One region of the Leisingera sp. XS_AS12 genome, then DNA from elsewhere that is predicted to be linked to it. Evidence: riboswitches for the same ligand, from Rfam matches in the RefSeq annotation. Region 1 holds a riboswitch; the other holds the start of a gene.

What was found. Region 1 has a riboswitch for thiamine pyrophosphate ahead of thiC (phosphomethylpyrimidine synthase ThiC). Riboswitches for the same ligand answer to the same signal wherever they lie in the genome.
Region 2: linked by a shared signal. The riboswitch ahead of thiB (thiamine ABC transporter substrate binding subunit) and the one ahead of thiC (phosphomethylpyrimidine synthase ThiC) in region 1 are both predicted to bind thiamine pyrophosphate.

What each region holds. Positions count from the first base shown of each region.
Region 1 is NZ_JBGFGM010000105.1:141-15,988, reverse strand. It holds gene AB9K35_RS13820 (8-amino-7-oxononanoate synthase) at 1-686, opposite strand, end outside; gene bioB (biotin synthase BioB) at 686-1,663, opposite strand; TPP riboswitch at 1,873-2,001, shown strand; gene thiC (phosphomethylpyrimidine synthase ThiC) at 2,125-3,951, shown strand; gene AB9K35_RS13805 (FAD-dependent oxidoreductase) at 3,948-4,916, shown strand; gene thiS (sulfur carrier protein ThiS) at 4,885-5,082, shown strand; gene AB9K35_RS13795 (thiazole synthase) at 5,087-5,869, shown strand; gene AB9K35_RS13790 (thiamine phosphate synthase) at 5,869-6,462, shown strand; gene AB9K35_RS13785 (ThiF family adenylyltransferase) at 6,459-7,430, shown strand; gene AB9K35_RS13780 (hydroxymethylpyrimidine/phosphomethylpyrimidine kinase) at 7,427-8,131, shown strand; gene AB9K35_RS13775 (isochorismatase family protein) at 8,132-8,698, opposite strand; gene argF (ornithine carbamoyltransferase) at 8,818-9,744, opposite strand; gene AB9K35_RS13765 (aspartate aminotransferase family protein) at 9,823-11,004, opposite strand; gene AB9K35_RS13760 (hypothetical protein) at 10,976-11,239, opposite strand; gene AB9K35_RS13755 (DMT family transporter) at 11,420-12,325, shown strand; gene AB9K35_RS13750 (ABC transporter permease) at 12,348-13,160, opposite strand; gene AB9K35_RS13745 (GcrA family cell cycle regulator) at 13,317-13,916, shown strand; gene AB9K35_RS13740 (YHS domain-containing (seleno)protein) at 14,047-14,571, opposite strand; gene yghU (glutathione-dependent disulfide-bond oxidoreductase) at 14,822-15,694, shown strand.
Region 2 is NZ_JBGFGM010000128.1:353,680-369,527, reverse strand. It holds gene dxs (1-deoxy-D-xylulose-5-phosphate synthase) at 1-1,024, opposite strand, end outside; gene AB9K35_RS23805 (polyprenyl synthetase family protein) at 1,075-1,959, opposite strand; gene AB9K35_RS23800 (exodeoxyribonuclease VII small subunit) at 1,963-2,205, opposite strand; gene AB9K35_RS23795 (histone deacetylase family protein) at 2,202-3,140, opposite strand; gene AB9K35_RS23790 (response regulator) at 3,269-3,964, opposite strand; gene AB9K35_RS23785 (MarR family winged helix-turn-helix transcriptional regulator) at 3,976-4,479, opposite strand; gene AB9K35_RS23780 (branched-chain amino acid aminotransferase) at 4,640-5,506, shown strand; gene AB9K35_RS23775 (MgtC/SapB family protein) at 5,627-6,100, shown strand; gene AB9K35_RS23770 (alkaline phosphatase D family protein) at 6,223-7,779, shown strand; gene AB9K35_RS23765 (LysR substrate-binding domain-containing protein) at 7,748-8,620, opposite strand; gene AB9K35_RS23760 (SDR family oxidoreductase) at 8,723-9,421, shown strand; gene AB9K35_RS23755 (DMT family transporter) at 9,455-10,390, opposite strand; gene AB9K35_RS23750 (cation transporter) at 10,500-11,135, opposite strand; gene AB9K35_RS23745 (helix-turn-helix domain-containing protein) at 11,209-11,625, shown strand; gene aroC (chorismate synthase) at 11,670-12,773, opposite strand; TPP riboswitch at 12,945-13,036, shown strand; gene thiB (thiamine ABC transporter substrate binding subunit) at 13,069-14,046, shown strand; gene AB9K35_RS23730 (thiamine/thiamine pyrophosphate ABC transporter permease ThiP) at 14,022-15,578, shown strand; gene AB9K35_RS23725 (ATP-binding cassette domain-containing protein) at 15,565-15,848, shown strand, end outside.

The DNA of each region.
Region 1 (15,848 bases):
CCGCAGGTGTGTAAGGACAGAACGTTGGGGCGGTGCGCGATCTCATGCGCCAGACCGCGGCCCATGTCGCCGAAGACGCCGGTGGAATGCGCCTCGTCGACCACCAGCACCGCACCGGTCGCATCCGCCAGTGCCATAAGCGCGTCCAGCGGGGCGAGATCGCCGTCCATGGAATAGACGGCCTCGACCGCGATCCAGACCTGCCCCGCGCCGCCCGACGCACGCCAGTCGCGCAGCACCCGCGCTGCATCGTCTGTGTCACCGTGGGCAAAGCTGCGGGTCTCGGCGCGGCCCAGCCGCATGCCGTCATGGGTGCTGGCGTGGATCAGCGCGTCATAAAGCACCAGATCGCCCTGCTGCGGCAGCGCGGAGAAGATCGCCTGGTTGGCGTTGAAACCGCCGCCCATGAACAGCGCCGCCTCGGTGCCGAAGAACGCGGCCGCCTCCGCCTCCAGCCGCTGATGCTCGGCGTCGTTGCCGCGCAAGAGGCGCGAACCACCCGCCCCCACCGGCACGCCGCGCGCCAGCGCGTCCGATGCGGCGGCGCGCAGCACCTCGCTGCTCGCCAGACCGAGGTAGTCGTTGGAGGCAAAATCATGCCCCTCCCGCGGCATCAACTGCCGGTAGCGCCCGCGGCTGCGCAGCGCTTCCAGCGATTTTTCATGCCGTGGAAAGGCGCCCGCCATCAGCGGCTGCCGTCGCAGCCCACGGCCATCGCGGTGATGCCCAGACGGTCGAACAGCTGCTGGTCCTTGTCTTCCTCGGGGTTGTCGGCGGTCAGCAGGGTGTCGCCAACAAAGATCGAGTTGGCGCCGGCAAAGAAGCACATCGCCTGCATCTCGTCCGACATGTCGGTGCGGCCTGCCGACAGGCGCACGTGGGACTTGGGCATCAGGATGCGGGCCAGCGCCACCGAGCGGACGAATTCGATCGGGTCCAGCTTTTCGACATTGGCCAGCGGCGTGTCGGCGATCGGGATCAGCATGTTGACCGGCACCGAATCAGGGTGCTGCTCCAGCGTGGCCAGCGCCAGCATCATGTCGATGCGGTCCATCTGCTGCTCGCCCATGCCGACGATGCCGCCCGAACACACCTTGATGCCCGCTTCGCGCACCTTGTTCAGGGTGTCGATCCGGTCCGCAAAAGTGCGGGTGGTGATGATTTCCTTGTAGTAGCGCTCGGAGGTGTCGATGTTGTGGTTGTAGTAATCCAGCCCGGCATCGCGCAGGCGGAACACCTGCTCCTCGTCCAGCATGCCCAGGGTCATGCAGGTTTCCATGCCCAGTTCCTTGACCCCTTTCACCATCGCCTCAAGGGCGGCCATGTCGCGGTCCTTGGGCGAGCGCCAGGCGGCGCCCATGCAGTAGCGGGTCGCGCCGCCTTCCTTGGCTTTCTTTGCCTCCGCGATCACCCGCTGTACCTCGATCAGCTTGGAGGCCGAGAGCTGTGCGCCGTTGCGGGCGGACTGCGAGCAATAGGCGCAATCCTCGGCGCAGCCGCCGGTCTTGATGCTCAGGAGCTTGGATTTCTGGACCTGGTTGGGGTCGAAATACTGCCGGTGGACGCTGTGCGCATGGAACAGCAGGTCCATGAAGGGCTTGTTGTAGATCTCTTCCGCTTCTTCGCGGGTCCAGTCGGTCCGGATGGGTGCAGCGTCCAGCATGCTGTCTCCTGTGCTCATGTCCCTGCCATGCGCGGATGGCGTTGCGAAATTTTATAGATAACTTTGCCACCCCCGATCAAGCACCAAAGCGGCGGCGCAGCAATTTGCCACGAGGTGGGCCGAAATATCCCACTAACGCACTATTATTGTTATATAAAAATAATCTACAAAAATTCATGTTGACGCCACGATCACTGCTCCCTAACCCTAAAGCCACGCAGGGGAGTCCCGCCAAGGGGACTGAGAGGTGGACAGGAACGGCATCAGCCGGGCCGGTGAAGCGACCCTTTGAACCTGACCCAGTTGATACTGGCGTAGGAAGCTAGGCACGCTTGGCCACCGGGGATCGTACAGCCCCGCATGCCGCGCGATGACTGAACAAGGGGGCCGGTACACCCTCTGTTTCCCAGCCAAACCTCATCTGGTGTCTTTTCCGAGTCTCGGCTTCGAGGAGCACCAAAATGAACGTCCCAAACCCCAAGATCACCACGGGCGCCCTGCCCGCTTCGCGCAAGATCTACGTGAACGGCGAGGTCCACAAGGACATCCGCGTGCCCATGCGCGAAATATCCGTCCATCCCACCGCAGGCGAGGATCCGCTGCCGGTCTATGACAGCTCCGGTCCCTATACCGACCCGAACGTGCTGACCGACATCCGCCAGGGCCTGCCGCAGCTGCGCCGCCAGTGGATCCTCGACCGCGGCGACGTCGAAGAATACCAGGGCCGCGACGTGAAGCCGGAGGACAACGGGTTCGTCGAAGGCGACCGGCTGGTGCCGGAGTTCCCCGTGAAACCCACCCCCCTGCGCGGCAAGAACGGTGCCGCACCGACCCAGCTGGCCTATGCCCGTGCGGGCATCATCACGCCGGAGATGGAGTTCGTCGCAATCCGCGAAAACCAGCTGCGCGAGCTGTCGCCCTGCCACGGCAAGCGCGACGGCAATGACTTCGGGGCCAACATCCCCGACTACGTGACCCCGGAATTCGTGCGCCAGGAAATCGCCGCCGGCCGCGCCATCATCCCCGCCAACATCAACCACCCGGAAATCGAACCGATGATCATCGGCCGCAACTTCCTGGTGAAGATCAATGCCAACATGGGCACCTCTGCCGTCACCTCCTCGATGGAAGAGGAGGTGGACAAGCTGGTCTGGGCGATCCGCTGGGGCGCCGACACGGTGATGGACCTGTCGACGGGCCGCAACATCCACAACACCCGCGAATGGATCATCCGCAACTCGCCGGTTCCGATCGGCACCGTGCCGATCTACCAGGCGCTGGAGAAGGTCAACGGCATCGCCGAGGACCTGACCTGGGAGGTGTTCCGCGACACGCTGATCGAGCAGGCCGAGCAAGGCGTCGACTATTTCACGATCCATGCGGGCGTGCGGCTGCACATGGTGCCGATGACGGTGAACCGGGTGACGGGGATCGTCTCGCGCGGCGGCTCGATCATGGCCAAGTGGTGCCTGCATCACCACAAGGAATCGTTCCTCTATGAGCATTTCGAGGAAATCTGCGACATCTGCCGCCAGTATGACGTCTCCTTCTCGTTGGGGGATGGCCTGCGCCCCGGCTCCATCGCGGACGCCAATGACGAGGCCCAGTTTGCCGAGCTGGAGACCCTGGGCGAGCTTACCAAGATCGCCTGGGCCAAGGACTGCCAGGTGATGATCGAAGGGCCGGGCCATGTCGCCATGCACAAGATCAAGGAGAACATGGACAAGCAGCTGGAGTGCTGCCACGAGGCGCCCTTCTACACGCTTGGCCCGCTGACCACCGACATCGCGCCGGGCTATGACCACATCACCTCTGGCATCGGGGCGGCGATGATCGGCTGGTTCGGCTGCGCGATGCTGTGTTACGTGACGCCCAAGGAGCACCTGGGCCTGCCGGACCGCGATGATGTGAAAACCGGCGTCATCACCTACAAGATCGCAGCCCATGCTGCCGATCTGGCCAAGGGCTTGCCGGGGGCGCAGCGCCGCGACGATGCGCTGTCCCGTGCCCGGTTCGAATTCCGCTGGGAGGATCAGTTCAACCTCTCGCTGGACCCGGACACTGCGCGCGAGTTCCACGACCAGACCCTGCCCAAGGAAGCCCACAAGGTGGCGCATTTCTGCTCCATGTGCGGGCCCAAGTTCTGCTCGATGCGGATCAGCCACGACATCCGCGCCGAAGCGCAGAAAGAGGGGATGGAGGCAATGGCCGCCAAGTTCCGCGAGGGCGGCGAGCTTTATGTGCCTGCAGCCGAGGCGGCGGCGGCCAAGACGGAACCGGCGGAATGATCACCATCGCAGGCGCGGGCCTTGCCGGCCTCGCCTGCGCCTATGAGCTGGCGCAGCGCGGCGCGGCGGTCACCCTGTATGAACGGGGGGACACCCCGGGCGGCAGCAGCGTCGCGCGCTATGCGGGCGGCATGCTGGCCCCCTGGTGTGAACGCGAAAGCGCCGAGGAGAAGGTCATCACCCTCGGCAGCCGCGCCGTCGACTGGTGGGAAAAGGTCACGACCGTCCACCGGCGCGGCACGCTGGTGGTGGCACCATCCCGCGACCGGGCAGAGCTGACCCGCTTTGCCCGCCGCACCAGCAACCACCGGGCCGTGGCCGGGGCCGCGATTGCGGAGCTGGAGCCGGCCCTTGCCGGGCGGTTTGCCCAAGGGCTGCTGTTCGAGCAGGAGGCGCATCTGGACCCGCGGCGCGCCCTGCGCGACCTTGTGGACAAGGTGCAGGCCTTGGGGGTGGAGATCCGCTGTGGAGGTCCGGCCCCGGCCCGCGTCGCGCTGGACTGCACCGGCATGGCAGCGCCGCTGCCCGGCCTGCGTCCGGTGCGCGGCGAGATGGCGATCCTGCATTGCCCGCAGGTGGAGATCCGCCGCACCCTGCGGCTGCTGCACCCGCGAATGCCGCTGTACCTGGTGCCGCGCGACGAGGGGCTGTTCATGATCGGGGCCACCATGATCGAGAGCAGCTCTGACCGCCCCGTCACCCTGCGCTCGCTCGCGGAGCTGCTGAACGCCGCCTACACGCTGCATCCCGGCCTCGGCGAAGCCAGCGTGGTCGAGACCGGCGCGGGGCTGCGCCCGGCCTTTGCCGACAACCTGCCGCGGCTGACCGAACAGGACGGCACGCTGTACCTCAATGGCCTCTATCGCCACGGGTTCCTGCTGGCCCCTGCCATGGCGCAGCAGGCCGCGGACCGATTGTTACCGGAGACATCTGATGAAGATCATCGTGAATGCCAAACCGCATGAAGTCGCGGCAACCGACCTGCAGTCCGTGCTGGACGAGCTGGGCTTTGCCGCCTCGGCCGTCGCGACCGCGGTGAACGGAAGCTTTGTCGCCCGCTCCAAGCGCGCGGAGGTGACGCTGGCCGACGGCGACCGGCTGGAAGTGCTCGCCCCGATGCAGGGAGGCTGAGGCCATGAGACTATATGGAACCGACGTCGCCTCGCGGCTGCTGCTGGGCACCGCGCAATATCCCTCTCCGGCCGTGCTGGCAGAGGCGGTGAAATCCAGCGGCACCGGCATCATCACAGTGTCGCTGCGCCGCGAAACCGCCGAAGGCTCCGGCGCGGGCTTCTGGGACGGGTTGCGCGACACTGGCTGCCGCATCCTGCCCAACACCGCCGGCTGCCACACGGTGCAGGAGGCGGTGACCACCGCCCACATGGCGCGGGAGCTGTTCGACACGGACTGGATCAAACTGGAGGTGATCGGCCATGCCGACACCCTGCAGCCGGATGTCTTCGGGCTGGTCGAAGCCGCGCGCATCCTCAGCGCCGATGGCTTCAAGGTCTTTCCCTACACCACCGAGGATCTGGTGGTGGGCGAACGGCTGCTGGAGGCAGGCTGCGAGCTTTTGATGCCCTGGGGCGCGCCGATCGGCTCGGGTCAGGGCTTGCGCAACCCGGACGGCCTGCGGGCGATGCGGGCGCATTTCGCAGGCGTGCCGCTGATCGTCGACGCCGGCATCGGGCGCCCGTCGGATGCGACGCAGGCGATGGAACTGGGCATGGATGCGGTGCTGTTGAACACCGCCGTGGCCAAGGCCGGCGATCCTGCCGCGATGGCCCGGGCCATGGCGCTGGCTGTTGACGCGGGCCGTGCCGGATACCTTGCCGACCCGATGGAGCGGCGCGACATGGCGGTGCCCTCGACGCCGGTTCTGGGACTGGCCGAACTCAATATGACGGAGACCGCATGATGGAGCGTTTCTACCTGATCGTCGGCCATGTCGGTCGGCTGGAGCTCTTGGTGCCGCAGGGCGCGAGGCTGGTGCAGCTGCGCATCAAGGACCAACCCGAACCGGAGGTGCGCCGCCAGATCGCCCGCGCCCGCGACTTCTGCGCGGTCCATGACGCGCAACTGGTGGTGAACGACTACTGGCAGGCGGCGTTGGATCTGAATTGCAACTTTGTCCACCTTGGCCAGGAGGACATGGAGACCGCGGATTTCGCCGCCCTGCGCCGCCGCGGTGTGCGCTTTGGCCTCTCCACCCATGACGAGGCCGAGCTGGAGCGCGCGCTGTCCCATGATCCGGCCTATGTGGCGCTGGGTCCGGTCTATCCGACGCTGCTGAAGAAGATGAAATGGGGGCCGCAGGGGCTGGAGCGGGTGACCCGCTGGAAACAGATGGCGGGCAAGACGCCGCTGGTGGCGATCGGCGGCCTGACGCCCGAGCGCCTGCCCGGCGTCTTCGCGGCCGGTGCCGACAGCGCGGCGGTGGTGACCGACATCCAGCAGGCCGCCGACCCGGAGGCGCGCACCCGGGAATGGGCCGAGGCCTGCCGCGCATGAGCCGCTATGCCCGCCAGATGATACTGCCGGAGGTCGGCGCCGACGGCCAGGCGCGGCTGGCGCGCGCCCATGTGCTGGTGGTGGGGGCCGGCGGACTTGGCTGCCCGGTGCTGCAGTATCTGGGCGGCGCCGGGGTCGGGCGCCTCACCATCGTGGATGGCGACGTGGTGGAGGAATGCAACCTGCACCGGCAGGTTCTGTATGCCATGCAGGACATTGGCCGACCAAAGGCGGAAGCCGCGCAGGCGCATCTGCTGTCCGCCAACCCGGACCTCGAGGTCACCGCACTGGCGCAGCCGCTGGACGCCGCCAACGCCGCCGCATGGGTGCAGGCTGCGGACCTGGTGGTCGATGCGGCGGACAGTTTCGCGGTCTCCTACATCCTGTCGGACAGCTGCCTCGCGGCGGGCAAGCCGCTGATTTCAGCCTCGGCGCTGGGGCAGTCCGGCTATGCCGGCGGGTTTTGTGGCAGTGCGCCATCCCTGCGCGCGGTCTTTCCCGACCTGCCCGCCCGCGCCGCCACCTGCGCCACGGCGGGCGTCATGGGGCCTGCCGTCGGCATGATCGGCGCCCTGCAGGCGCAGCTGGCGCTGAAGGTGCTGCTGGGCCATCAGCCCAGCCCCTGCGGCCAGCTGTTCAGCTTCCGGCTGGAGGATCTGCATGTCAGCAGCTTCCGCTTTGACGACGCGGAGGAACCCGAGACTGCCCTGCCCTTCGTCGCTGCCAGCCAGATCACGCCGCAGGATGTGGTGGTGGAACTGCGCCCCGAGGAGGAAGCGCCGCGGATGGCCGTGCCGCAGGCACGGCGCATCGCGCCCGCGGATCTGGCCACCGCCGACCTGCCGCGCGGGCGCCGCATCGTGCTGTGCTGCCGCAGTGGGCTGCGCGCCTGGGGGGCCGCCGCGACCTTGCAGCAGGCGGGCCACCGCAGTCTTGCCCTGCTCGCCGCCGGAGACAGCCCCGCATGAGCGCGATCCTGGCCATCGGCGGCACCGACAGCAGCGGCGGCGCGGGACTGAGCCGCGATGCGGCGATGGCGGCCGCCCTTGGCGTCACCCTGCGCCCCGCCGTCACCGCCGTCACCGTGCAGACGGATGCGGCGGTGCTGGCTGTCCACCCCTGCACCGCCGAGGCCGTGGCGGATCAGATCGCTGCCGCGCTGGCCACGCCCGCACCGCCCGGCGCTGTGAAGATCGGCATGCTCGGCTCCGCTGCGGTGGCAGATGCGGTGACCAACGCCCTGCCCGACGATCTGCCCATCGTGCTGGACCCGGTGCTGAAGGCCACCTCTGGCGGGACGCTGATGGCCGCGGGCGGTTTTGGCGCGCTGCTGCGCCGGGTTGCGGTGGTGACCCCCAACTTGGATGAGCTGGCAGCGCTGTCTGGCTGCAGTGGTGACCCGGCTCGGCAGGCGGCAGCCTTGCTGGCGCAAGGCGTGTCGGCGGTGCTGGTCAAGGGCGGCCACGGCCGCGGCGCGCTCAGCACCGATGTGCTTTGTTGCGCCGATGGCAGCACTGTTGCCTTTGAAAAACCCCGGTTGGGCGTCTCGAAACGTGGCACCGGCTGCAGCCTGGCCACCGCGATTGCCTGCCATCTGGCCATGGGCGCGCCGCTTCCAGAGGCCTGCCGTGCCGCCAAGGAGGCGGTGCACCGCTGGCTGCAGGAGTGATCAGGCGGCGGGCAGCCTTTCCAGCACCTCCGCCGCTGGCAGCACGGTGCCGAAGCCGGCCTGCAGCGCCGACAGGGTCACCTCCAGCACCACTTCGGCATCCAGGTCGCCGCCCTTGCGCGCAGGCAGGGCAAACGCCACCAGCGCGTCCTCGACGACCTCGATCGCGAAGCCGAGGTTGGCGGCAGACCGCGCCGTGGAGTTGACGCAGAAGGCAGCAACCCCGCCGACGATCACCAGCCGGGTGATGCCGCCCGCCTGCAGATGCGCCGCCAGCCCGGTGCCGACAAAGCCGGAGGAGCCGGTTTTCCAGAACACCGCCTCGCCTTCCGCAGGGATGGCGCACGGCAGGGGCTGGCCGCTGGGCAGATCGCGGCGGAACTTGCTCTCGGCGCGGGGATCGTCGTGCAACACATGCACCACCGGCAGCCCCGCGGCGCGAAACCCCGCCGCCAGTTCCGCCACCCGCTGTTCCGCCTGCGGATTGGCCTGCGGGCGGCCTGCGGCCGCAACATTGGCCATCTCCTGCTGCATGTCGACAATCAGCAGCGCCGTGTTTTCATACATCAAAAAACCCTCGCGGAGGCATTCGCCGCGAGGGTTGCAGATCCGCACCGCCGACGCCAGCGCAAACATGTCGTCAATGCGGCCTCAGCACCGCGGTGCCGAAAAACCGGGCAATCGGCTCAGCCCTCGAGGCACCAGCGCATGATCGCCTTTTGCGCGTGCAGGCGGTTCTCGGCCTCGTCAAAAATCACCGACTGCGGGCCATCCATCACGGCGGAGGTCACTTCTTCTTCGCGGTGCGCGGGCAGGCAATGCATGAACAGCGCATCCGGCTTGGCGTGCGCCATCAGTGCATCATTCACCTGATAGGAACGCAGCATGTTGTGGCGGCGTTCCTTGGAGGACTGGCTGTCATGCATCGACACCCAGGTATCCGCGACCACCAGGTCGGCGCCCTCGACCGCCTTGGCGGCATCGCGTTCGATCACCACCTTGGAGCCGGCCTTGCGGGCGAGGCCGATGAACTCCTCCTCCGGGTCCAGCTGCGCCGGGCCGGTGAAGGTGAGGTCGAAGCCGAACTGGCCCGCGGCGTGCAGGAAGGAGGCGCAGACGTTGTTGCCGTCCCCGCACCAGACCACCTTCTTGCCCTTGATCGGGCCGCGGTGCTCCTCGTAGGTGAGGATATCGGCCATGATCTGGCAGGGGTGGGTGCGGTCGGTGAGGCCGTTGATCACCGGCACATCGGCGTATTCCGCCATCTCGGTCAGGACGGTCTCGTCGAAGGTGCGGATCATGATCATGTCGACATAGCGTGACAGCACGCGAGCGGTGTCGGCGATGGTCTCGCCGTGGCCCAGCTGCATGTCCTTGCCCGACAGCACCATGGTCTGGCCGCCCATCTGGCGCACGCCGACGTCAAAGGACACGCGGGTCCGGGTCGAGGGCTTTTCGAAGATCAGCGCCACCATCCGGTCCTTCAGCGGCAGCTCGTCGTCCAGCGCCGCCCTGGGGCGCCCCTGGCGCGCCTGCTTGGTGGCGCTGGCCTGATCGATGATCCTGCGCAGGTCGGCCGGGTCGGTTTTGTGGATGTCGAGAAAATGATTCATGTCGGTATCGCTTTGTTCTGGCGAAGGCCGGGGGCGCCTGCCCCCGGACCCCCGGGAGTATTTATGCAAAGGTGAAGGTCAGGGGTTGCCCGCGCTCAGGCTTGTCGCCACCGCGTCCAGACGGCGGTGGGCTTCGGCGATGTCGTCGTCCGTCAGGGTCAGCGGCGGCAGCAGGCGGATCACGTTGTCCGCAGCCGGCACGGTGATCAGCTCATGCTCGTAGCCGGCCTTCACCACGTCGAGGTTTGCCGCCTTGCACTTCAGCCCCAGCATCAGGCCCGCACCGCGTACCTCCTCGAACACCTCGGGGTGATCGGCGACCAACCCCTCCAGCTTTTGCCGCAAAAGGCCCGCCTTGCGGTTCACCTCGGCGAGGAAGACCGCGTCCGCCACGTGGTCCATCACCGCGCAGCCCACCGCGCAGCCCAAGGGGTTGCCGCCATAGGTGGAACCATGGGTGCCCGCGGTCATGCCGCTGGCGGCCTCTTCGGTGGCCAGCACCGCGCCCAGCGGGAAGCCGCCGCCAATGCCCTTGGCCACCATCATGATGTCGGGGGTGATGCCCGCCCATTCATGGGCAAACAGCTTGCCGGTGCGCCCGACGCCGCATTGCACCTCGTCCAGGATCAAGAGCAGGCCGTGTTCATCGCAGATCGCGCGCAGCGCTTTCAGCTCGGCATCCGGCACCGCGCGGATGCCGCCCTCGCCCTGCACCGGTTCGATCAGGATGGCGGCGGTCTCTTCGGTGATGGCATTGGTCACGCCGTCCAGATCGCCGAACATCAGATGCTTGAACCCCGGCAACAGCGGGCCGAACCCCTTGGTCATCTTCTCCGAGCCTGCCGCGGCAATGCCGGCGGAGGAGCGGCCGTGGAAGGAGCCATCGAAGGTGATGATCTCCACCCGCTCCGGCTGGCCTTTGTCGTGGAAATACTTGCGCGCCATCTTCACCGCCAGCTCGCAGGATTCGGTGCCGGAGTTGGTGAAGAACACGGTGTCGGCGAAGCTGTGCTCCACCAGCTTGTCCGCCAGCGCCTGCTGTTGCGGAATGTGGTAGAGGTTGGAGACATGCCACAGCTTCTGCGCCTGGTTCGTCAGCGCCTCGACCAGCGCCGGATGGGCATGCCCCAGCGCGTTCACCGCAATGCCGGAGCCCAGGTCCAGAAAGCGTCGCCCGTCGGCCGTGGTCAGCCAGGCGCCTGCGCCTTCGACGAATTCAAGCGGCGCGCGGTTATAGGTTGGCAGAACGGACGGGATCATCGGGATCATCCTTTTCAAAGATAGAAGCCAAAGCTGTGACGTAAGCTTGGCCTTGGGTCAACGGTGGAACACTGGTTTCAAGTGGGGAATGTGCCACGGGGCGGGCACAACGGATCAAAGGGCCGGTCACGCCAGGCGGCGTCGGCGTCGCGAGATGGTGATATATGCGCGTTTGATCATAGGCAGGTTTCATAACGGAGGATTCGGCAAAAGAAAACCCTTTTCGGATGCTCATGCGGACAATCCGCCATCCCTGCTCTCGCCCCTGTTGGCTTTACCTGAAACAGAAACCTGGCGGCCGGAGCGGACGCGCCGCCACGCGGGCCAGCGCGCCGCCAGGTTCCGGCGGCACAATTGGACCTGCGCCACATCCTTTCCCCTTGAAACGCGCCCCGGGTTGGCGCACCGCTACACCATGCACAGCGCCCCGTCACAGAACCCCGCCCTCGCCGCCAGCCTAATCCTGGCAGCGACCACATTCATCGCCGCCACCACGCTCCTCGCCAAGGCACTGGGGACGGATGCGCTGGGGGCGCCGCTGCATCCGATGCAGATCAGCCAGGGGCGGTTCATGTTTGCCTTTTTCGGCATTTCGGCGGCGGTGCTGGCGCTGCGGCCGCGCTTTCAGCGGCCGCACTGGGGGTTTCACATCGGGCGCACCTCCTGTGGCTGGGCGGGGATCACGCTGCTGTTTGCCTCCGTCGCGCATATCCCGCTGGCGGAGGCCACCGCGATCAGCTTTCTGAACCCGGTCTTTGCGATGCTGCTGGCGATCCCGTTGCTGGGGGAGCGTGTCGGCCCCTGGCGCTGGGGCGCGGCGGCGATCGCCATGGCGGGGGCGTTGATCCTGCTGCGCCCCACTCCGGCCGGGTTTCAGCCCGCGGCGCTCTTGGCGCTGGGCGCGGCGGCGGTGATGGGACTGGAGCTGATCTTCATCAAGAAGCTGTCGGGTCGCGAGGGGCCGCTGCAGGTGCTGTGGGTCAACAACCTGCTGGGGCTGCTGATCGCCAGCTGCGCGGTGCTGCCCGTCTGGCAGATGCCCAGCGCGGCGCAATGGGCGGCGCTGGCGGCGCTGGGGCTGGTGATGGCCTGCGCGCAGGCCTGTTTCATCAACGGCATGGCGCGGGCGGATGCGTCCTTTGTCGCGCCCTTCAGCTATGCCACGCTGGTGTTTGCCGCCGTCTATGACTTTGCCGTCTTTGGCGTGGTGCCGGGCTGGGTCACGGTGCTGGGGGCCGCCATCATCCTTGTCGGCGCCGCCGTGCTAGCCTGGCGCGAGACAAGACCGCGGCCGGCAGGGCCACCGCCCGCCTCGGTCTGATCAACGCCCCGCCCGGCTGGGTTCAGGGCTTCAGCCGGTAGCCCGTGCGCAGCATCGACCAGGCCAGCAGGCACACTGCAAAGGTGGCGCCGCTGCAAACCGCCAGCCCCAGCCATGGCGAGCTGTCAGAGGTGCCGATCACCCCGAAACGCACACCGTCGATCAGGTAGAACACCGGGTTCAGATGCGAGATGGCGCGCAGCACCGGCGGCAGCGCCTCGACCGAATAGAAGGTGCCGGACAGGAAGGCCAAGGGGGTCACGATGAAGTTGGTGATCGCCGCCATCTGGTCGAACTTGTCAGCAAAGACGCCCGCGACGATGCCAAGCCCGCCGAGGAAGGCCGCGCCGAGCACCACGAAGACCAGCGCCACCAAGGGATGCGCGGGTACGATCTGCAGCACCGCCATCAGCCCCAGTCCGATGGCCAGTGCCACCATGATACCGCGCGCCACCGCGCCCGCGAGGTAGCCCAGCAGGATCTCCAGCCCCGACAGGGGCGGCATCAGCGTGTCGACGATATTGCCCTGCACCTTGGAGATCACGATCGAGGAGGAGGTATTGGCAAAGGCGTTCTGGATCACCGTCATCATCATGATGCCCGGCGCAAGGAAGGTCAGGAACGGCACCCCCATCACATCGCCGCGTTTCGGCCCGATGGCGATGTTGAAGATCATCAGAAACAGCGCCGCCGTCATCAGGGGCGCCAGCAGGGTTTGGGTCCAGACCACCAGGAATCGCTTGATCTCGCGCCAGGCAAGCGCCTGCAATCCCAGCCAGTTGATGCGCCCGAAGCGGCGCGCGCCCAATTCGACCTGATAGCCCTGATCTGCCATGCTGCCCCCGATTTTGTTGCATTGCCTGCATAACGGCTGCGTCATGAGGCGCAAGGTGCCTTGTAACTCCGCCCACAGTGATTAAAATGGGGCGATCACCGGAATAGGATGGCGGCCGCAGAACACTGGGGCCGCTATTAGCTTGAAAGGCAACATATGTCCTGGACAGACGAGCGCGTCGAACTGCTCAAGAAAATGTGGGGCGAAGGCCAGTCGGCGAGCCAGATCGCCAAGGAACTCGGCGGTGTGACCCGCAATGCCGTGATCGGCAAGGTGCACCGACTCGGCCTGTCCAACCGCAACAGCGGTGGCACCAAGGCGGCAGAACCCAAGGAAAAACCAGCAGCGGCACCGGCTGCAGCGGCACCGAAACCGGCCGCGGCACCGAAACCCAAGCCGCAGCCGAAGACCGAACCGGCACGTCCCGCCGCGGCCCAACCCGCCGCCTCGGAGGCCAAGCCGGTGACCCCGGCCCGCCGCCAGATCATCCCGGCCGGGCAGCCGCTGCCGCCACAGCCCTCGGCCAATGAAATCAGCCCCGAGGCGCTCGCCAAGGTGAACGAGGTCGAAAAGAAGGCCAAGAAGCTGGGCCTGATGGAACTGACCGAGCGCACCTGCAAATGGCCCGTGGGCGACCCCGCCACCGAAGATTTCTGGTTCTGCGGCCTGCCCGCCCAGCAGGGCAAACCCTACTGCGAGGCGCATGTTGGCGTGGCCTTCCAGCCAATGTCCTCGCGCCGCGATCGCCGCCGCTGAACCACGGCTGCCCGCCTGAAATGCTTACGCCCCGTGCCAATTCTGGCGCGGGGCGTTTTCATCTCATCTTGAGGCACCGCTTGCCGGGCTGGTTGCCGTTCTGGCCGCTCCGGCGCAGCACGGCGCGCGCTCAGCTGCCTTCGGGCGCCACGGAGATGAATTTCGGGATCACCCGATCCGAGGCCGCATCCGGCTCAATCTTGGGCCAGTTGCCTTCGGCGAGCGTGATGTGGCCCGGGATGTCTTCTTCCCAGAAACCGACGACCACATCGGTGATGTTGAGATACAGCTTGTCGTCAACGATGCGCCACAGGTTCGGGTTGCCCGGCACCTTGCCGCCCTTGGACACGCCGTAGGCACAGTGGCCATCATACTGCGGCGCGTAGTAGGCCGGGTCTTCAAGGAATTTGTCACGGTTTTCTTCGCTGGCAAACGCCCAGGTCGCACCGTTGTATTCAGCCGTGATCGAGGCCTTGCCCGGCACCGCCCCGGTTTGCGGCGTGCCCACCGGCTGCGCTGCAAGACTGCGGTAGGCGACCACGTCATAGCCGGACACCGCATAGCCGGTGCCATCAACATATTGCTCACCGGCAATCCCCGGCGCGGCCATGGCAACGCTGAGTGCCGTCGCGGCAGCAAAAAGAAAACGCTTCATCGGAATATCCCTTTCATCGGTGACGGCGGATGCCTCACAGACGCAGATTACACGGCACCCTGCAGATGCGAAGGCCCCCTCACGCCCCTGTGTCCGGTGACGAGACTTCGTGAGCGCGCTGTAAAATTTCCGTGCGACCGACCTTCCAGTCATTGGAATATTTGCGTGCTCTGCTTATCTGTGTGCAAGCCACTTGCCGCCATGCGGCGAAGCTCCGCGATCACGAAACAGTCACGCAGGGACACGACAGATGAGCGACACAGCCTACACCCCGCCCAAGGTCTGGAAATGGGAACAGGAGAACGGCGGCCAGTTTGCCTCCACCAACCGCCCCATCGCCGGTGCCACCCATGACAAGGAACTGCCAGTTGGCGAACACCCGCTGCAACTCTACTCTCTGGCAACCCCGAATGGCGTCAAGGTCACCGTCATGCTGGAGGAGTTGCTGGCCAAGGGCCACGCCGGAGCGGAATACGATGCCTGGCTGATCCGTATCGGAGATGGCGACCAGTTCGGCTCGGGTTTTGTGGAGATCAACCCGAACTCCAAGATCCCGGCCCTGATGGACCGCAGCGGAGAGACCCCAGTGCGGGTGTTCGAAAGCGGGTCGATCCTGATGCATCTGGCCGAGAAATTCGGCGAGTTCCTCCCCAAGGACGGCCCCGCACGCACCGAAACGCTGAACTGGCTGTTCTGGCAAATGGGCAGCGCGCCCTATCTGGGCGGCGGTTTTGGCCATTTCTATGCCTACGCCCCCGAGAAATTCCAGTATCCGATTGACCGTTTCGCGATGGAGACCAAGCGGCAGCTGGACGTCCTGGACCGGCAACTGGCCGAGCGTCCGTATATTGCCGGGGACGACTATACCATCGCCGACATGGCGATCTGGCCCTGGTACGGGCAGCTGGTTCTCGGGCGCCTGTACGATGCGGCAGAGTTCCTGGACGTCGAAAGTTACAAGAACGTGGTCCGTTGGGCCAAAGAGATTGACGCCCGCCCCGCGGTCCAGCGCGGCCGGATGGTCAACCGCGCCTTTGGCGATCTCGAAATGCAGCTGCATGAGCGCCACGACGCCAGCGACTTTGAAACGCGTACTCAAGACAAGCTGGAAGCCGCGGAATAAGCCGCGCATTCAATGCACATCCGGCGCGGCAGCTCGCGCCAGTGGGCGTTCGGGTATCCCCGGCCGCCCGCCTGCGTTCCGGGGCCTGATGCTGCTCGCATTCGGGCGGCTTTTGAACACCCGCCGCGACACGCTCTGACGAACGACAGAACAC
Region 2 (15,848 bases), on a different contig from region 1:
CGTCCTGGGCGGCGAGCTTCACCAGCGTATTGCCGAAAACAGACGTGTAGGAAGGCGCGTTGGAGGGCGCTTTTTTCTGCTCGCCGGTCACCATGTCGAACTTAGCGGTGGCATGGCCCTTGTCACGGGCGCGCTCGGCGGGGCCGTAACCTTTGCCCTTCTTGGTCAGCACATGGATCAGGATCGGGCCGGTCGCGCGCGCCTTCACCGTGCGCAGCACCGGCAGCAGCTGGTCCATATCATGGCCGTCGATCGGACCCAGGTAGGAGAACCCGAGCGCCTCGAACAGCGTGCCCCCAACTGCCATGCCCTTCAGCATGTCCTTGGCGCGCTTGGCGCCTTCACGGAAGGGCTCCGGCAGCAGCGAAACTGCGCCCTTGGCGGCGGCCTTCAGTTCCTGGAACGGCTCACCCGCGTAGAGGCGCGACAGGTAAGAGGACAGCGCCCCAACCGGCGGTGCGATCGACATTTCATTGTCGTTCAGAATAACGATCAGCCGCTTGCCCAGATGGCCTGCATTGTTCATCGCCTCGAACGCCATGCCCGCTGACATCGAGCCATCACCGATCACCGCGATGGCGTCGCCCAGCCCCTCGGGGATCACACCGCCAAGGTCGCGCGCCACGGCAAAGCCAAGGGCGGCGCTGATCGAGGTGGAGCTGTGGGCCGCACCGAAGGGATCATAAGGCGACTCGGAGCGTTTGGTGAAACCGCTCAGCCCGTCCTTCATCCGCAGCGTGCGGATGCGGTCACGACGGCCCGTCAGGATCTTGTGGGGATAGCACTGGTGGGAGACATCCCAAATCACCTTGTCCCGCGGGGTGTCAAAGACCGCATGCAATGCCGTGGTCAACTCCACCACACCAAGCCCCGCACCCAGATGGCCGCCGGTGACAGAGACCGCAGAGATGGTTTCCTGCCGCAGTTCCTGCGCCACCTGGGTCAGCTGAGTGTCGGTCAGCCCCTTCAGGTCGGCCGGACGGCTGATCTGGTCAAGAAGCGGAGTATGGGGCCGTTCGGACATGGTGCCTCCTTGGGCTGCGGGCCGCCCCGCGGGGAGCGTTGCGTGCTGGGTTAGCTGTCGCGCGAGATAACGAAGCGCGCGGCTTCCTTCAAGGTTTCCGCCTCGGCGCCATAGGGGGCCAGGGCGGCGCAGGCCTCCTCGCACAATGCCTTGGCACGCGATTTTGCCGCATCCAGCCCAAGCAGCGACACGAAGGTCGCCTTGCCGGCCTCTGCATCCTTGCGCACGGCCTTGCCAACCTTATCCGCGTCGCCCTCCACATCCAGGATGTCATCCGCGATCTGAAAGGCAAGCCCCAGCGCCGTCGCATATTGGCGCAAGCGCGCGGGATCTTCGCCCGCTAGCACGGCGCCGACGGTGGCCGACCATTCGATCAGGCAGCCGGTTTTACGGCTTTGCAGCAAGGTGATCTGGTCCAGCGTCAGCGGCGCCTCGGCGGTCTCGGCGGCGATATCCAGCATCTGCCCCGACACCATGCCATCCTTGCCCGAAGCCAGCGCCAGTCCTCGGATCAGCGGCAACGCCTGCGGCCCCAGAGCCGGGTCGGCCAGCAGTTCAAAGGCAAAGCACTGCAGGCTGTCGCCTGCCAGCACGGCCATGGCCTCGTTCCATTTGCGGTGCACCGTTGGCTGGCCGCGGCGCAGGTTGTCGTCATCCATGCAAGGCAGATCGTCGTGCACCAGAGAATAGGCGTGGATACATTCGATCGCCAAGGCCGCCTGTAACGCGGCGGCCTGCGGCACGCCGTGCAGCCGGGCGCTTTCCAACACAAGGAAGCCGCGCAGCATCTTGCCGCCCGTGATCGCGTAACGCATCGCGGAGTGCAGCTCGTCGCCACCGGCCAGCTGCGCCTCCATATGGGCGGTGATCGCGGCCTGGGCCTGTTTCAGCGCCTGCGCAAAGGGGCGCGCCTGGCTGTCTGCGGCGGCGTTCATGGCTCAGTCGGCGTCCAGCGGCTGGGTGCCCTTGGGGGTGCCGTTGGCATCCAGGGTGATGGCGGCGACCTTTTCCTCGGCGCGCTTCAGCTCGTCCTCGCAGCGTTTCTTCAGCTCGGCGCCGCGCTCGTACAGCGCGATCGACGCATCCAGCGCCACGTCGCCGCGCTCCAGCTGGTCCACCACGCCCTCCAGCTCACGCATTGCCTGTTCAAAGCTCATCTGGTCCACAGGGGTCTCTGTCATGCCGGTGCCCTTATCAATTCTTCAACATGTGCGCGCGCTGCCGCGGCAAGCGCGTTCAGATCATATCCGCCTTCCAAAGTCGAGACGATACGGCCGCCACACAGCTCTGCCGCCAGTGCGCACAGCTGTGCCGTCAACCAGGCGAAATCAGCGGTGCTCCAGTTCAGATTGGCGAGCGGGTCGTCCTGATGGGCGTCGAAACCGGCGGAGATGATGATCAGCTCCGGCCGGAAGGCACGCAGGCGGGGAAACGCCTGCCCCTCATAGGCCGCCTGCATCTCTGCCCGGCCCGACTCCGGTGGCAGCGGCAGGTTCAGGATCTGGCCATGGGCGCCGTCTTCATCGGCGTGGCCGCTGCCCGGCCACAGCGGCATCTGCTGGCTGGTGATCACCAGCGCGCGCGGCTCGTCCCACAACAGATCCTGGGTGCCGTTGCCGTGGTGCACGTCAAAATCGACCACCGCGACGCGGCTGAGGCCGTGATGGTCCAGCGCGTGTTTTGCCGCCAGCGCCGCATTGCCGAACAGGCAAAAGCCCATGGCAGTGTCGGCCTCGGCATGATGGCCCGGCGGGCGCACCGCGGCAAAAGCGTTCTGTACTTCGCCGCCCAGCACCATGTCGACGCCACGCACCACGGCACCTGCCGCGCGAAATGCCGCGTCCAGCGAACCCGGCGACAGGAAGGTGTCGCCATCGATCTGCGCCCAGCCTTCCGCCGGAGAGGCCCGCCGCAGTTCCGCCAAGTAGGCCGCCGGATGAATGCGCAGTATGTCGTCTTCAGCCGCCATCGGGGCGGTGACACGCTTCAGCTCCAAAGGCTCCAGCGCATGCAGCACATGCTCCAGCCGGGCCACCCGTTCGGGATGGCCCTCCGGGGTGACGTGGTTCAGGCAATCGGCGTGGGTGATCAGGGCAGTGGTCGGGGCGGCGGTCATCAACTGGGTTCTCCTGCGGTCAGGTCTGGGGCGAGCCTAGGAGGCGGCAGGCGACAGCTGCAAGCGGTTTTGCCGGGCACGGCCCCGGACCGGACAGGATTTGCCGAAGAAGCGAGAAGCGGCGCGGGTCAGTCCGGCGCGAGCATGTAGCCGGCACCGCGCACCGTTTGCAGATATTGCGGCTGTTTCGGGTTCGGCTCGATCTTGCGGCGCAGGCGGGTAATCTGCACATCCACCGCGCGTTCCTGTGCCTGGCCGCGGTCGCGGCCCAGATCCTCGACCAGCTTGGAGCGGCTGACGGGCTCGCCGGGCTGCGCCGAGAAGATCCGCATCAGTTGGCTTTCGGTGGCAGTCAGGCGGATCAGCTCCTCACCCTGCCACATTTCGCCGCGCTCGATATCATAGCGGATGGTCCCGAGATGGAGCACCTTGGGCGCACTATCCTGTGCCGTGGTGTCCGGAATGCGCCTCAGGATCGCATTGACCCGCAAAAGCAGCTCCTTGGGTTCGAAGGGCTTGGGCAGGTAATCATCCGCCCCCGCCTCCAGCCCGGCGATCCGGTCCTCCGTCTCGCCCTTGGCGGTCAGCAGCAGCACCGGCGTCGTCATCTTTTCGCGCAAGTCACGGGTCAGCGAAATGCCGTCCTCGCCCGGCATCATGACATCCATGATGATAAGGTCGAACTCAAGCCCTGCCAGCACCCGGCGTGCATGCGCCCCATCGCGCGCCGCAGTTACCAGAAAACCTGCCCGCATCAGGAATTTCTTCAGCAAACCACGGATGCGTTCATCATCGTCGACGATCAGCAGGTGGGCATCGCTCATGGTGTGGCCTTTCAGTCCCGAAGCTTGGCATAGGCGCGGCGCATGTCCGCATCCATCATCGCCTCCAGCACCTTCTTGAAGCCCTGCACCGCCTCCGGCCCGGCCTCCTTGTAAGCGGCACGCATCCGGGCGCGCTGCGCATCCGAAAGCTTGGCCTCCAGCGCCTCGCCTTCCTCGGTGAGGTAGAGGTGCCGCTCACGCTTGTCCAATTCCCCGACCTTGCTGATCACCAACCCGTCACCGATCAACGTGCGCAGCACCCGGTTGAGCGACTGTTTGGTCACCCCAAGGATGCTGAGAAGGTTGTTCACCGTGGTTCCCGGCGAGCGGCTGATGAAATGGATGGCCCGGTGGTGCGCCCGACCGTAGGCCAGCTCGGCCAGGATCCGGTCCGGATCCGCAGTGAAGCCCCGATAGGCAAAGAACATCGCCTCGATGCCCTGGCGCAGCTGCTCGTCGGTCAGAAACAACAGGCTGGATCCGCCGTGTCCCTGCCCTGATCGCCCTTCCGGCATATGTCTTCCCTCGTCTGAACTTCCCGGCAGTTTATGTCAGCCTTGTTGACATTCCAAGGGTGAAGATGTATCGAATCTCAGCTTTGGCGCAAGATTGTGACCGCAACGGCCCTAAATTGCGCAACTATCGAAAATACTGCAAGGTGTAGGAGGCTGCGGCATGGCTGGCTATGACGACCGGGATGGTCTGATCTGGATGGATGGAGAATTGGTCAAATGGCGGGATGCCAAGGTGCATATCCTGACCCATGCGATGCACTATGCCTCTTCCGTGTTCGAGGGTGAGCGCGCCTACAACGGCAAGATCTTCAAGAGCCGCGAGCACTCCGAACGGCTGATCGCCAGTGCCGAGGCGCTGGACATTCCGATGCCCTACACCGTCGACCAGATCGAGGCCGCCAAGGAAGAGACCCTGAAAGCCTCCGGCCTGCAGGACGCCTATGTGCGGGCGCTGGTCTGGCGCGGCTCGGGCGAGGACATGGGCGTGGCCTCGGCAAGGAACCCCGTGCGCATGGCCATCGCGGTCTGGGGCTGGGGTGCCTATTATGGCGACGCCAAGATGAAAGGCGCCAAGCTGGACATCGCGGAGTGGAAACGCCCGAGCCCGGAGACCATCCCGGTGCATGCCAAGGCGGCCGGTCTCTACATGATCTGCACCATTTCCAAGCACAAGGCCGAAGCCAAGGGGTGCTCGGATGCGCTGTTCATGGACTACCGCGGCTACGTGGCCGAGGCGACCGGTGCGAATGTATTCTTCGTCAAGGACGGCGAAGTCCACACGCCGCTGGCTGATTGCTTCCTCAACGGGATCACGCGCCAGACCGTGATCCAGATGCTGAAGGACAAGGGCATCACCGTGCATGAGCGCCACATCATGCCCGAGGAGATGGAAGGTTTCGAGCAGTGCTGGCTGACCGGCACCGCCGCCGAAGTCACCCCGGTGGGCGAGATCGGCCCCTACAAGTTCGAAGTCGGTGCGCTGACCCGCGAGATCGCCGCAGACTACGAAAAGCTGGTACGCGCCTGAGCCGCCGCCAGTCTCTGGAATTACCGAACCCCCGCCACTGCGCGGGGGTTTTTCGTTGCCCGAACCTCCGAATGCTGCAACCCTGCCCTTTGCCCCGAACAGTGGCGCAGGGAGAACATGGTGGAACACGACACGGCATATGTCAGCTATCTGGAACTGGGCTTGCGGCTGTTGTGTGCGGCGGTTGCCGGAGCCATCATGGGGTTGGACCGGGAGCTGCGCGAGCGTCGCGTCGGGATGCGGACCTACATGATCGTGGCGCTCGGCTCGGCCGGTTTCACGCTTATCACCATGGAATTGTCCCTCGAGGCGCTGCAATTCGAGATGGGGTCGGACCCGACCCGCATCATGCAGGGGCTGGTGGGGGCAATCGGTTTTCTGGGGGCCGGAGCAATCATCCAGGGCAAGCAGAGCGTCGGGGGCATGGCAACCGCGGCCAGCCTGTGGGTGGCGGGTGCCGTCGGTATGGCCTCCGGGCTTGGCTACTACGTCCATGCGCTGATGCTTTCGGTGATCGCTGCAGGAATTCTGGCGCTCAGCCACGTGATGGACAAACGGGGCAGCGCCGACCGGCCGGATCTGGACGGCGAGTGATGGTCCGACACGTGCTCCGTCGCAAAAGATTTGCGATAGTTTCATCGGACTGAAGAGCAGCAGTTACAGTTCGCCCCCAAGACGCGCTCACCTATCCCTTTCCTTTTCGACAGGTGAGCTTCATGTCTTCAATTCGTTTTCCGCGTCCGACCCGCCGCGCCTTTCTGGCGGGCGGTACCGCCTTCGCCACCTCTCTGGCGCTGCCCGCAATTTCCCGCGCCGCCGCCCGGCCGCAGTTCACGCATGGGGTGCAGTCCGGCGATGTCGACGCCACTTCCGGCATGATCTGGACCCGCACCGACCGTCCGGCGAAAGTGATGATGGAGGTCTCCACCACCGAAAGCTTCGCCAACGCCCGCCAGCTGGCACCGATGAGCGCGCTGCCCAACCACGACATGGCCGTAAAGCGCCTGGTCGAGGGTCTGCCCTCGGACCAGGACATCTTCTACCGCTTCGTGGCGGCGGACCTGAATGACATCAACGCCGTGTCCGAACCCGTCGTGGGCCGGTTCCGCACCGCCCCCTCGGCGCGTCGTGACGTGCGCTTTGCCTGGTCGGGCGACACGGCCGGTCAGGGCTGGGGCATCGATGATGACGGCATGGCCACCTATGCCACCATGGCGCAGCACCGCCCCGATTTCTTCATCCACTCCGGTGACACCATCTATGCCGACGGGCCGATGCAGGACGAGGTCGAAAAGGACGGCCAGCTGATCTGGAAAAACACCACGCTGATCGATGAAAAGCGCAAGGTGGCCGAAACCCTGGACGAGTTCCGCGGCCAGTGGAAATACAACCTGCTGGACGAGCACGTGCGCGCGATGAACGCGGTCTGCCCGACCTTCATGCAGTGGGACGACCACGAGGTGGTGAACAACTGGTCCTCCTCGCGCAGCCTGATGGAGGATGATCGCTATTCCGAGAAATCCATCCATGTTCTGCAGGCCCGCGCCACCCGCGCCTTCCACGAGATGACGCCGCTGCGCATCACCCCGTCCGAGCCGGGTCGCGTCTACCGCAAGATTTCTTACGGTCCGATGCTGGATGTGTTCTTCCTCGACCTGCGTAGCTATCGCGGGCCCAATACCGAGAACCTGCAGGCCGAGCTGACGGACGAGAGCCGTATTCTGGGCGCCGAGCAGATGGCCTGGCTCAAACGTGAGCTGGCCAATTCCGATGCCACTTGGAAAGTGATTGCCTCCGACATGCCGATCGGCCTGGTGGTCGGCGGCGGCCAGGAGGCAATCGGCAATGGCGACAACGGCAGCGCCAAGGGGCGCGAGCTGGAGATCGGCGAACTCCTGCGCTTCATCAAGACCGCCAAGATCCACAACACCGTCTGGTTCACCGCCGACGTGCATTACACCGCCGCGCACTACTACAACCCCGACAAGGCCGCCTTCCAAGAGTTCGAACCGTTCTGGGAATTTGTCTCCGGGCCGCTGCATGCGGGCACCTTTGGTCCCAATGACCTCGACATGACCTTCGGGCCGGAGGTCAAGTACATCAAGGCACCGACCGAGGATCAGAGCCAGAACCTGCCGCCCTCGATGGGGCTGCAGTTCTTTGGCCTGGTGGACATCGACGGAGCCACCCAGCAGATGAAGGTGCGGCTGATGGACCGCGCCGACAAGGAGCTGTGGAGCGTCACGCTGGATCCGGTCGGCGCGTCGATCTGATCCCGGGCTGTGCCAGCAGCCAGTCAATCACCGCTTTGGTCCGGCCATCCGTGCCGGGCCAAAGCACATGGAACCCCAGATCGTCCTGCGGCGGTGCCTGCCACAGGATCCTCAGCGGCTGCGCGCCCAGAAAGATCCGCGGCACCAGCGCGATGCCCTGGCCGTTCAGCGCTGCATCCATCGCCAGCGCGGTCTGATTGAACTGAAGCAACCGCCCGGTGGTGGCCAGCCCCGCCTGCCGCAGCAGCCGGTCCCAGTGCCGGTGCCCGTCCTGTATCAGCGTCATTCGCGCCAGATCCGCAAGGTCCGGCGAATCTCCCAGTGTCAGAGCCGCATCTGCCGCCGCCACTGCGACCAGCTCCACCGGTGCCAGCAGCGCGGACTGCAAGCCGGCCTCCCGCGGTCTGGCCCCCTGGCGGATGGCGATATCGATGCCGTCACGCTTGAAATCTGTCAGGCTTTCCTCCGCCACCACCCGCAGGTCAAGATCCGGATGGGCAGCCTCGAACTCCGTCAACCTGGGTACCAGCCACTTGGCCGCAAACGAAGGCGGCACCGACAGGGTGACCCGCTGCACCGTCGGCGCCAACTTGTCGGTCGCATCGCGGATCAGCGCCAGCGCCTGGCGCACCGGCGCGTGATAGCTGCGCCCCGTATCGGTCAGCGTCAGTCCACGGGCGTGACGGTGGAACAGCTTGTGCCCCAGATCAGCCTCCAGCCGCCGCACCTGCTGCGCCACCGCGCCCTGGGTCAGGTGCAGCTCTTCGGCCGCGCGACCGAAATTCAGGTGGCGGGCAGCGGCATCAAACATCCGCAAAGCATTCAGGTTGGGCAGGCGCATCGGGGTTCAGCCAGTAGATTTTCTACAGCCTTGCGCGATGAGACATGATTGGTCAAGCGCCGCCACAGCCGCCATGTTCCAGGCAGCAGAAGGAGTAACACCATGACCAAGATAGCCCTGTTCACCGCCGCCGGCAGCGGCATGGGCGCCGACGCGGCCCGCCACCTGCGCGCCCAAGGCTACGAGGTGGCGATCCTGTCCTCCTCCGGCAAGGGCGAAGCCCTGGCCGAAGAGCTGGGCGGCATCGGCCATACAGGCTCTAACCTTGTGCAAAATGACCTGCAGGCGCTCGTGGACAAGGCGATGGGCCGCTGGGGGCGGATCGACGTGCTGGTCAATTCGGCCGGCCATGGCCCCAAGGGCGATGTGCTGGAAATCAGCGATGATGACTGGCATCTGGGGATGGAATACTACTTGATGAACGTGATCCGCCCGACCCGTCTGGTGGCCCCGATCATGGCGGCGCAAGGCAAGGGTTCGATCATCAACATCTCGACCTTTGCGGCGTTTGAACCCGATCCGCTGTTTCCGACCTCGGGCGTGTTCCGGGCCGGGCTGGCCAGTTTCACCAAACTCTTCGCGGACAAATATGCCGCAAAGGGCGTGCGGATGAACAACGTGCTGCCCGGTTTCATCGACAGCCTGCCCGAGACCGAGGGCCGCAAGGCGCGGATCCCGATGGGCCGCTACGGCACCGCCCGCGAAGTCTCGGCGCTGATTGCGCATCTTGCCTCGGACGAGGCTGCCTATACCACTGGGCAGAACATTCGCATCGACGGCGGGCTGACCCGGTCGGTCTAGGCAAATGCAACGAGTATGCCTTGTTAGAGCCTGTTATCCGCCCTTGGGATCGATCATCGGCTTGGCCTTGCCCCGCTGCAGGCCAAGCCGGTGCTCGCGCCAGATCACCAACGCATTGCCCGCCACGACCAAGGCGGCCCCTGCCAGCATCACGAGCGTCGGCCACTCGTTGAACCAGACATAACCGATGATGATGGCAAAGATCATCGAAGCGTAGTCATAAGGTGCCAGCATCGAGGCCGGGGCAAACCGGTAGGAGGAGGTGACCAGGATCTGCGCCACCCCGCCGACCAGCCCGGCCGAGACCAGCAACGCCAGCACGCGGGGCTCTGGCACTACCCAGCCGAACGGCGCGGTCAGCAGCGCCAGCACCGAGGCCGTGAGCGAGAAATAGAACACGATCGCAGCGGTATGTTCCGACTGCACCATGCGGCGGATGTGGATCTGCACGAAGCCGCGCGCCACCGTCGCTGCGACGACCAGCAGAACCCCCAGCATGGCGCCATCCTCCAGATCGCCGCCGAGTCGTGGCCAGATCATGATCAGAACCCCCAGCAGCCCGATGGCAACCGCGGTGATCCGCACCATGCGGATGGTCTCGCCCAGAAACAGCGCTGCCAGGATCAGGGTGAAGATCGGCGTGGCATAGCCGATTGCGGTGACCTCGGGCAGCGGCAGCAACGCCAGCCCCATGAAGGTCATCGCCATCGCCGATGTCCCGACCAGCCCGCGCCAGACATGGTACATCGGCCGCTTGGTGATCAGCCCGTGCCGCAGTTCGCCCCGCGCAGCCAGCCAGACCACGATCACCGGGATCGCGAAGAACGAGCGGAAGAACACCGCCTCGCCTGCAGGCACATGCGCGGAGGTGGCCTTGATGATCCCGGACAGGGCGGTGAACAGCGCGATGGCCAGTACCTTCAACAGGACTGCCAGCACAGGTCGATGCGATGTTAACGGTTTTGCCATGGCGCGACCCTGCGCCCAAGCGCCGCAAAGATCAATGGGCTGATTGCGCCCTGGCGGCCAATCATGTGGTCTGCGCCCCCGCCGCAGGCGTCGGCGCAGACCGTGGGTGTCAGTGCTGATGCGCGGCCTGCACCGCCTCGCTGCGCCATTCCTTCAGCGCCTGCATCAGTATCTGGAAGGCGGAGCTGAGGAACAGGCCGCCCATGATGCCGGCCACGATCAGGTCGGGCCAGCCGCTGGCCGTGCCCCAGACCCCCAGTGCCGCGATCATCACCGCCACGTTGCCGATGGCGTCATTGCGCGAACACAGCCAGACCGAGCGCACATTGGCATCCCCGTCCTTGTAGCGTGCCAGCAGCATGACCGAGATCAGGTTGGCCGCCAGCGCCATGAACCCGATCCCGCCCATCACATGCGCCTGCGGCACGCCGATGTAGAACACCTGATAGATGGTCGAGCCGAACACCCACAGCCCCATCAGCAGCAAGCTGACGCCCTTGCCCAGAGCCGCAAGCGCGCGGGTGCGCAGGGAGGCGCCGATCACCGCCAGTGAAATGCCATAGGTCAGCGCATCGCCCAGAAAATCCAGCGCGTCCGCCTTCAGCGCCTGGCTGTCGGCCAGCTGGCCTGCCCCCATCTCCACCGCGAACATGCCCGCGTTGATGGCGATTACCGCCCATAGCCTGCGTTTGTAGTCCGCCGAGACCCCGTCGAATTTTGCTTCGTGATTGCAGCAGCCTGCCATTTCTCTTGTCCTCGTTCTTGATTCGAGGTCAACCTAAGTGCTCTAGTCACTAGAGCTTCAAGAGGGGCTTCGCATGTTTTCCATCGGCCAGCTGTCCAAGGCGACGGGCGTGAAGGTGCCCACCATCCGTTATTACGAGGAGATCGGCCTGCTGCCGCAGCCGGGCCGCAACGCCGGCAACCAGCGCCGTTATGGGCAGGACGGGATGGATGCGCTGGGGTTCATCAAACATGCCCGCGACCTCGGCTTTTCACTGGAGGACATCAAGGCGCTGATGGGGCTGGATGGCCAGCTGGGCGAGGATTGTGCCGAAGCCGACCGCATCGCCCGCAGCCAGTTGGCCAATGTTCGTGACCGCATCCGCAAATTGGAACAGCTGGCGACCGAGTTGGAGCGGATCAGCCACCTGTGCGATGGCGGCAACGGTGGCTGCTGCAAGGTGCTTACGGCGCTTGGCGATCACAGCCAATGCACCACGGAGCACGGCTAAACAGCTCGGAGCTGCTGGAAAGCTCCCTTGTTAGAGCCTGAAAGTCAGCCGATGCGGCCCTGGTTCTCACCGATCTGGCCGCGGTGCAGCAGCAAGTGGTCCAGGATCACACAGGCCATCATCGCCTCCGCCACCGGCACCGCGCGGATGCCGACGCAGGGGTCATGGCGGCCCTTGGTGATGACCTCGGTGGCGGTGCCATCCTTGCGGATCGACTGGCGCGGAGTGAGGATCGAGGAGGTCGGCTTGACCGCGAAACGCACCACCACGTCCTGCCCGGTGGAAATACCGCCAAGAATGCCGCCGGCATGGTTCGAGGAATAGACCGGCGCGCCGTCATTGCCCATGAAGATCTCGTCGGCGTTCTCCGATCCCTTTAGCCGGGCGGCGTTCATGCCCTCGCCGATCTCGACGCCCTTCACCGCGTTGATCGACATCATCGCCGCGGCCAGATCAGTGTCCAGCTTGCCGTAAATCGGCGCGCCAATGCCTGCGGGCACGCCGCGCGCGACAACCTCCACGACCGCGCCGACCGAGTCATGCGCCTTGCGCAGGCCCTGCAGATAGTCTTCCCAGTCCTGCACGGCCCCGACATCCGGGATCCAGAAATCGTTCTGGTCGATCGCATCCCAGTCGAACCGGCTGCGGTCGATTTCCATCTCGCCCATCCGGGTCATGTAGCCCTTGATCTCCAGACCAGGCACCAGTGTCTTGATTGCTTCACGTGCAACACCGCCCGCCGCAACCCGCGCCGCGGTTTCGCGCGCCGAGGACCGGCCGCCGCCGCGGTAGTCGCGGTTGCCGTATTTCTGGAAATAGGTGATGTCGGCGTGGCCCGGACGGAAGGTCTGCGCGATCTCGCCATAGTCCTTTGAGCGCTGGTCGGTGTTCTCGATCATCAGCTGGATCGGCGTGCCGGTGGATTTGCCCTCGAACACGCCGGACAGGATCTTCACCGCGTCGGGTTCATTGCGCTGGGTGGTGTTCTTGTTCTGCCCCGGACGGCGCTTGTCCAGCCACTGCTGCAGCATTTCCGGCTCCAACGGGACGTTCGGCGGGCACCCGTCGACGGTAGCGCCAAGCGCGGGCCCGTGGCTTTCGCCCCAGGTGGTAACGCGGAAGAGGTGTCCAAAGCTGTTCATCGACATCGGGAAGGGTCTCCTTTGGGCCGTGCTTAGCGGGCGGGGGGCGCTCTCTCAAGGGGTTTCCTGCTGCGGCACAGGCGACCGGCACCGACCCCGGCGGCTCCGCCGGGATTTGGCGGCGCAAGACAGGCGGCGGAGTTTGCCTTGTCATTGCGGCGTACGGGGAATACTCTGCGCGCCACCTCGGGGTGCGCGCAGGCGCTGAGATGACACCCGTTGAACCTGAACCGGATCACACCGGCGGAGGGAAGGTACTGGACAGCCTCCACCCTTGCCCAAAGCCGCAAAGGAGGATGGCATGAAACATCTTGCATTTGCAGCGGGACTGCTGGGCGCCTCGGCAGCCTTTGCCGACACGCCCGAACTCACCGTTTATACCTATGACAGCTTCGTCTCCGAATGGGGCCCCGGCCCGGCCGTCGAGAAGGCGTTCGAGGAAGTCTGCGGCTGCGACCTGAAACTGGTCGGCGCAGGCGATGGCGCGGCACTGCTTGCGCGCATCAAGCTGGAGGGCGCACGATCCGAGGCCGACGTGGTTCTGGGCTTGGACACCAACCTGACCGCCGCTGCCAAGGCGACCGGCCTGTTCGCCGAGCATTCGGTCAGCGCCGACTACAGCCTGCCGGTTGCGTGGAACGACGCGACCTTTGTGCCCTACGACTGGGGCTACTTCGCCTTTGTCCACAACGCCGATGCTGCGGCGCCCGCCGATTTCAAGGCGCTGGCCGCGAGCGACAAGAAGATCGTGATCCAGGATCCGCGCTCCTCGACCCCTGGTCTGGGACTGCTGATGTGGGTCAAGGCAGCCTACGGCGATGAAGCCCCCGCGATCTGGGAAGGGCTGGCCGACAACGTGGTGACGGTGACCAAGGGCTGGTCCGAAGCCTACGGCATGTTCCTGGAGGGCGAAGCCGACATGGTGCTGTCCTACACCACCTCTCCGGCCTATCACCTGATTGCCGAGGAAGACGGCACCAAGGCGGCTGCCGCCTTTGACGAGGGCCATTACATGCAGGTCGAAGTGGCCGGCAAGCTGGCTGGCTCCGACCAGCCGGAGCTGGCCGACCAGTTCCTCGACTTCATGGTCTCTGATGCCTTCCAGTCGATCATCCCGACCACCAACTGGATGTACCCTGCCGTGACCCCGGCGGAGGGTCTTCCCAAAGGGTTTGAGACCCTGGCACAGCCGGCCAAGTCGCTGCTGCTGTCCGAAGACGAGGCCGCCGCCGTGCGGGGTACGGCGCTGGACGAATGGCTGAACGCGCTCAGCCAATAAGGGCAACGGCCGGGATCGGCGCGGCGCTTCTGGTAGCGGCGCTGATCCTGGGCACCCTCGCGGCGGTGGCCCTCAGGGCCGAAACCGGCAGCGGCCTTGCGACCAGCGACTGGTCCGCGCTGCGCTTTACCCTGACACAGGCCAGCCTGTCGGCGCTGCTGAGCGTCGGCCTCGCCATCCCCGTTGCCCGCGCGCTGGCGCGGCGACGCTTTGCCGGGCGGCGGCTGCTGATCGCGCTTCTGGGCGCGCCGTTCATCCTGCCGGTGATCGTGGCGATCCTTGGTCTGCTGGCGGTGTTCGGCCGCGCCGGCTGGCTGAGTGTGCTGCTGGGTCTGTTCGGGCTGGAGCCGGTGCAGATCTACGGGCTGCACGGGGTGGTGCTGGCACATGTCTTTTTCAACCTGCCGCTGGCCACCCGGCTGATCCTGCAGGGTTGGCAGGAAATCCCGGCCGAGCGCTTCCGCCTCGCCGCCCAGCTGGATGCCGGGCCGCTGGCGATGTGGCGGCTGCTGGAGGCGCCGATGCTGCGCCGCGTCGCCCCGGGCGCGCTGGCGGTGGTCTTTGCCATCTGCCTTTCCAGCTTTGCGGTGGCGCTGACGCTGGGCGGCGGACCGCGGGCCACCACGATTGAGCTCGCGATTTATCAGGCCTTCCGCTTTGATTTCGACCTTGGCCGCGCCGCACTTCTGTCGGGCCTGCAACTCGTGCTGACCGGCGCCGCTGCGCTGGTGGCGCTGCGGGTCTCGACGGGCGAGGGTTTCGGCGCCGGGCTGGACCGCGCGGTGCAGCGCTGGGACGGCAAAAGCACCCTCGCGCGCGGGCTGGATGCGGGCTGGATCCTGCTGGCCGCTGCCTTTCTGCTGCTGCCGCTGGCCGCGATCGTGCTGGCCGGGCTGCCGGGGCTCACCACGCTGAAAGGCTCTGTCTGGCAGGCGGCGGGCAATTCGGTTCTGGTGGCCGCGCTCAGCACCGCGTTGCTGCTGGTGCTGGCGCTGCCGATGGCCGCGGCGGCCGCGGCCGGGCGCGGAAGGCTGGCGGAACTCTCGGGAATTCTGGGGCTTGCGGCCTCGCCGCTGGTGATCGGTACCGGGCTGTTCATCGTGATCTACCCGTTCGCCAGCCCGTTTGATCTGGCCCTCCCGGTCACGGCCCTCGTCAATGCGGTGATGGCGCTGCCCTTTGCGATGCGCATCCTGGCGCCGCGCGCGCAGGAAGTGCTGGGACGCTACGGCCGCCTGTCACTGTCGCTGGACATGCGCGGCTGGCATTTCGTGCGCCACGTCTACCTGCCCCGGATGCGGGCGCAGACCGGATTTGCCGCGGGGCTTGCGGCGGCGCTGTCGATGGGCGATCTCGGCGTGGTGGCGCTGTTCGCCGACCCGGAATTTGCCACTCTGCCGCTGCAGATCTACCGGCTGATGGGGGCCTACCGGATGGAGGCAGCGGCGGCGGCCGCGCTCTTGCTGCTGGCGCTGTCGATGGGCGCCTTCTGGATACTGGACCGCGGAGGCCGCTGGCATGCTGAAACTTGAAAATTGCCGGATCCTGAACGGCGGCTACGCGGTGGAGGCGAATCTGGAGATCCAAGCAGGCAGCTGCACCGCGGTGATCGGCCCGTCGGGCGCGGGCAAGTCCACGCTGGTGGAGGCGATCGCAGGCTTTCTGCCGCTGACCCGCGGCGAGATCCGCTGGCAGGGCGCGGATATGGCCGGCCAGCCGCCGGGCAAGCGGCCTGTGGCGATGCTGTTTCAGGACGGCAACCTTTTTCCGCATCTGAGCGCAGCCCAGAACGTCGGCCTGGG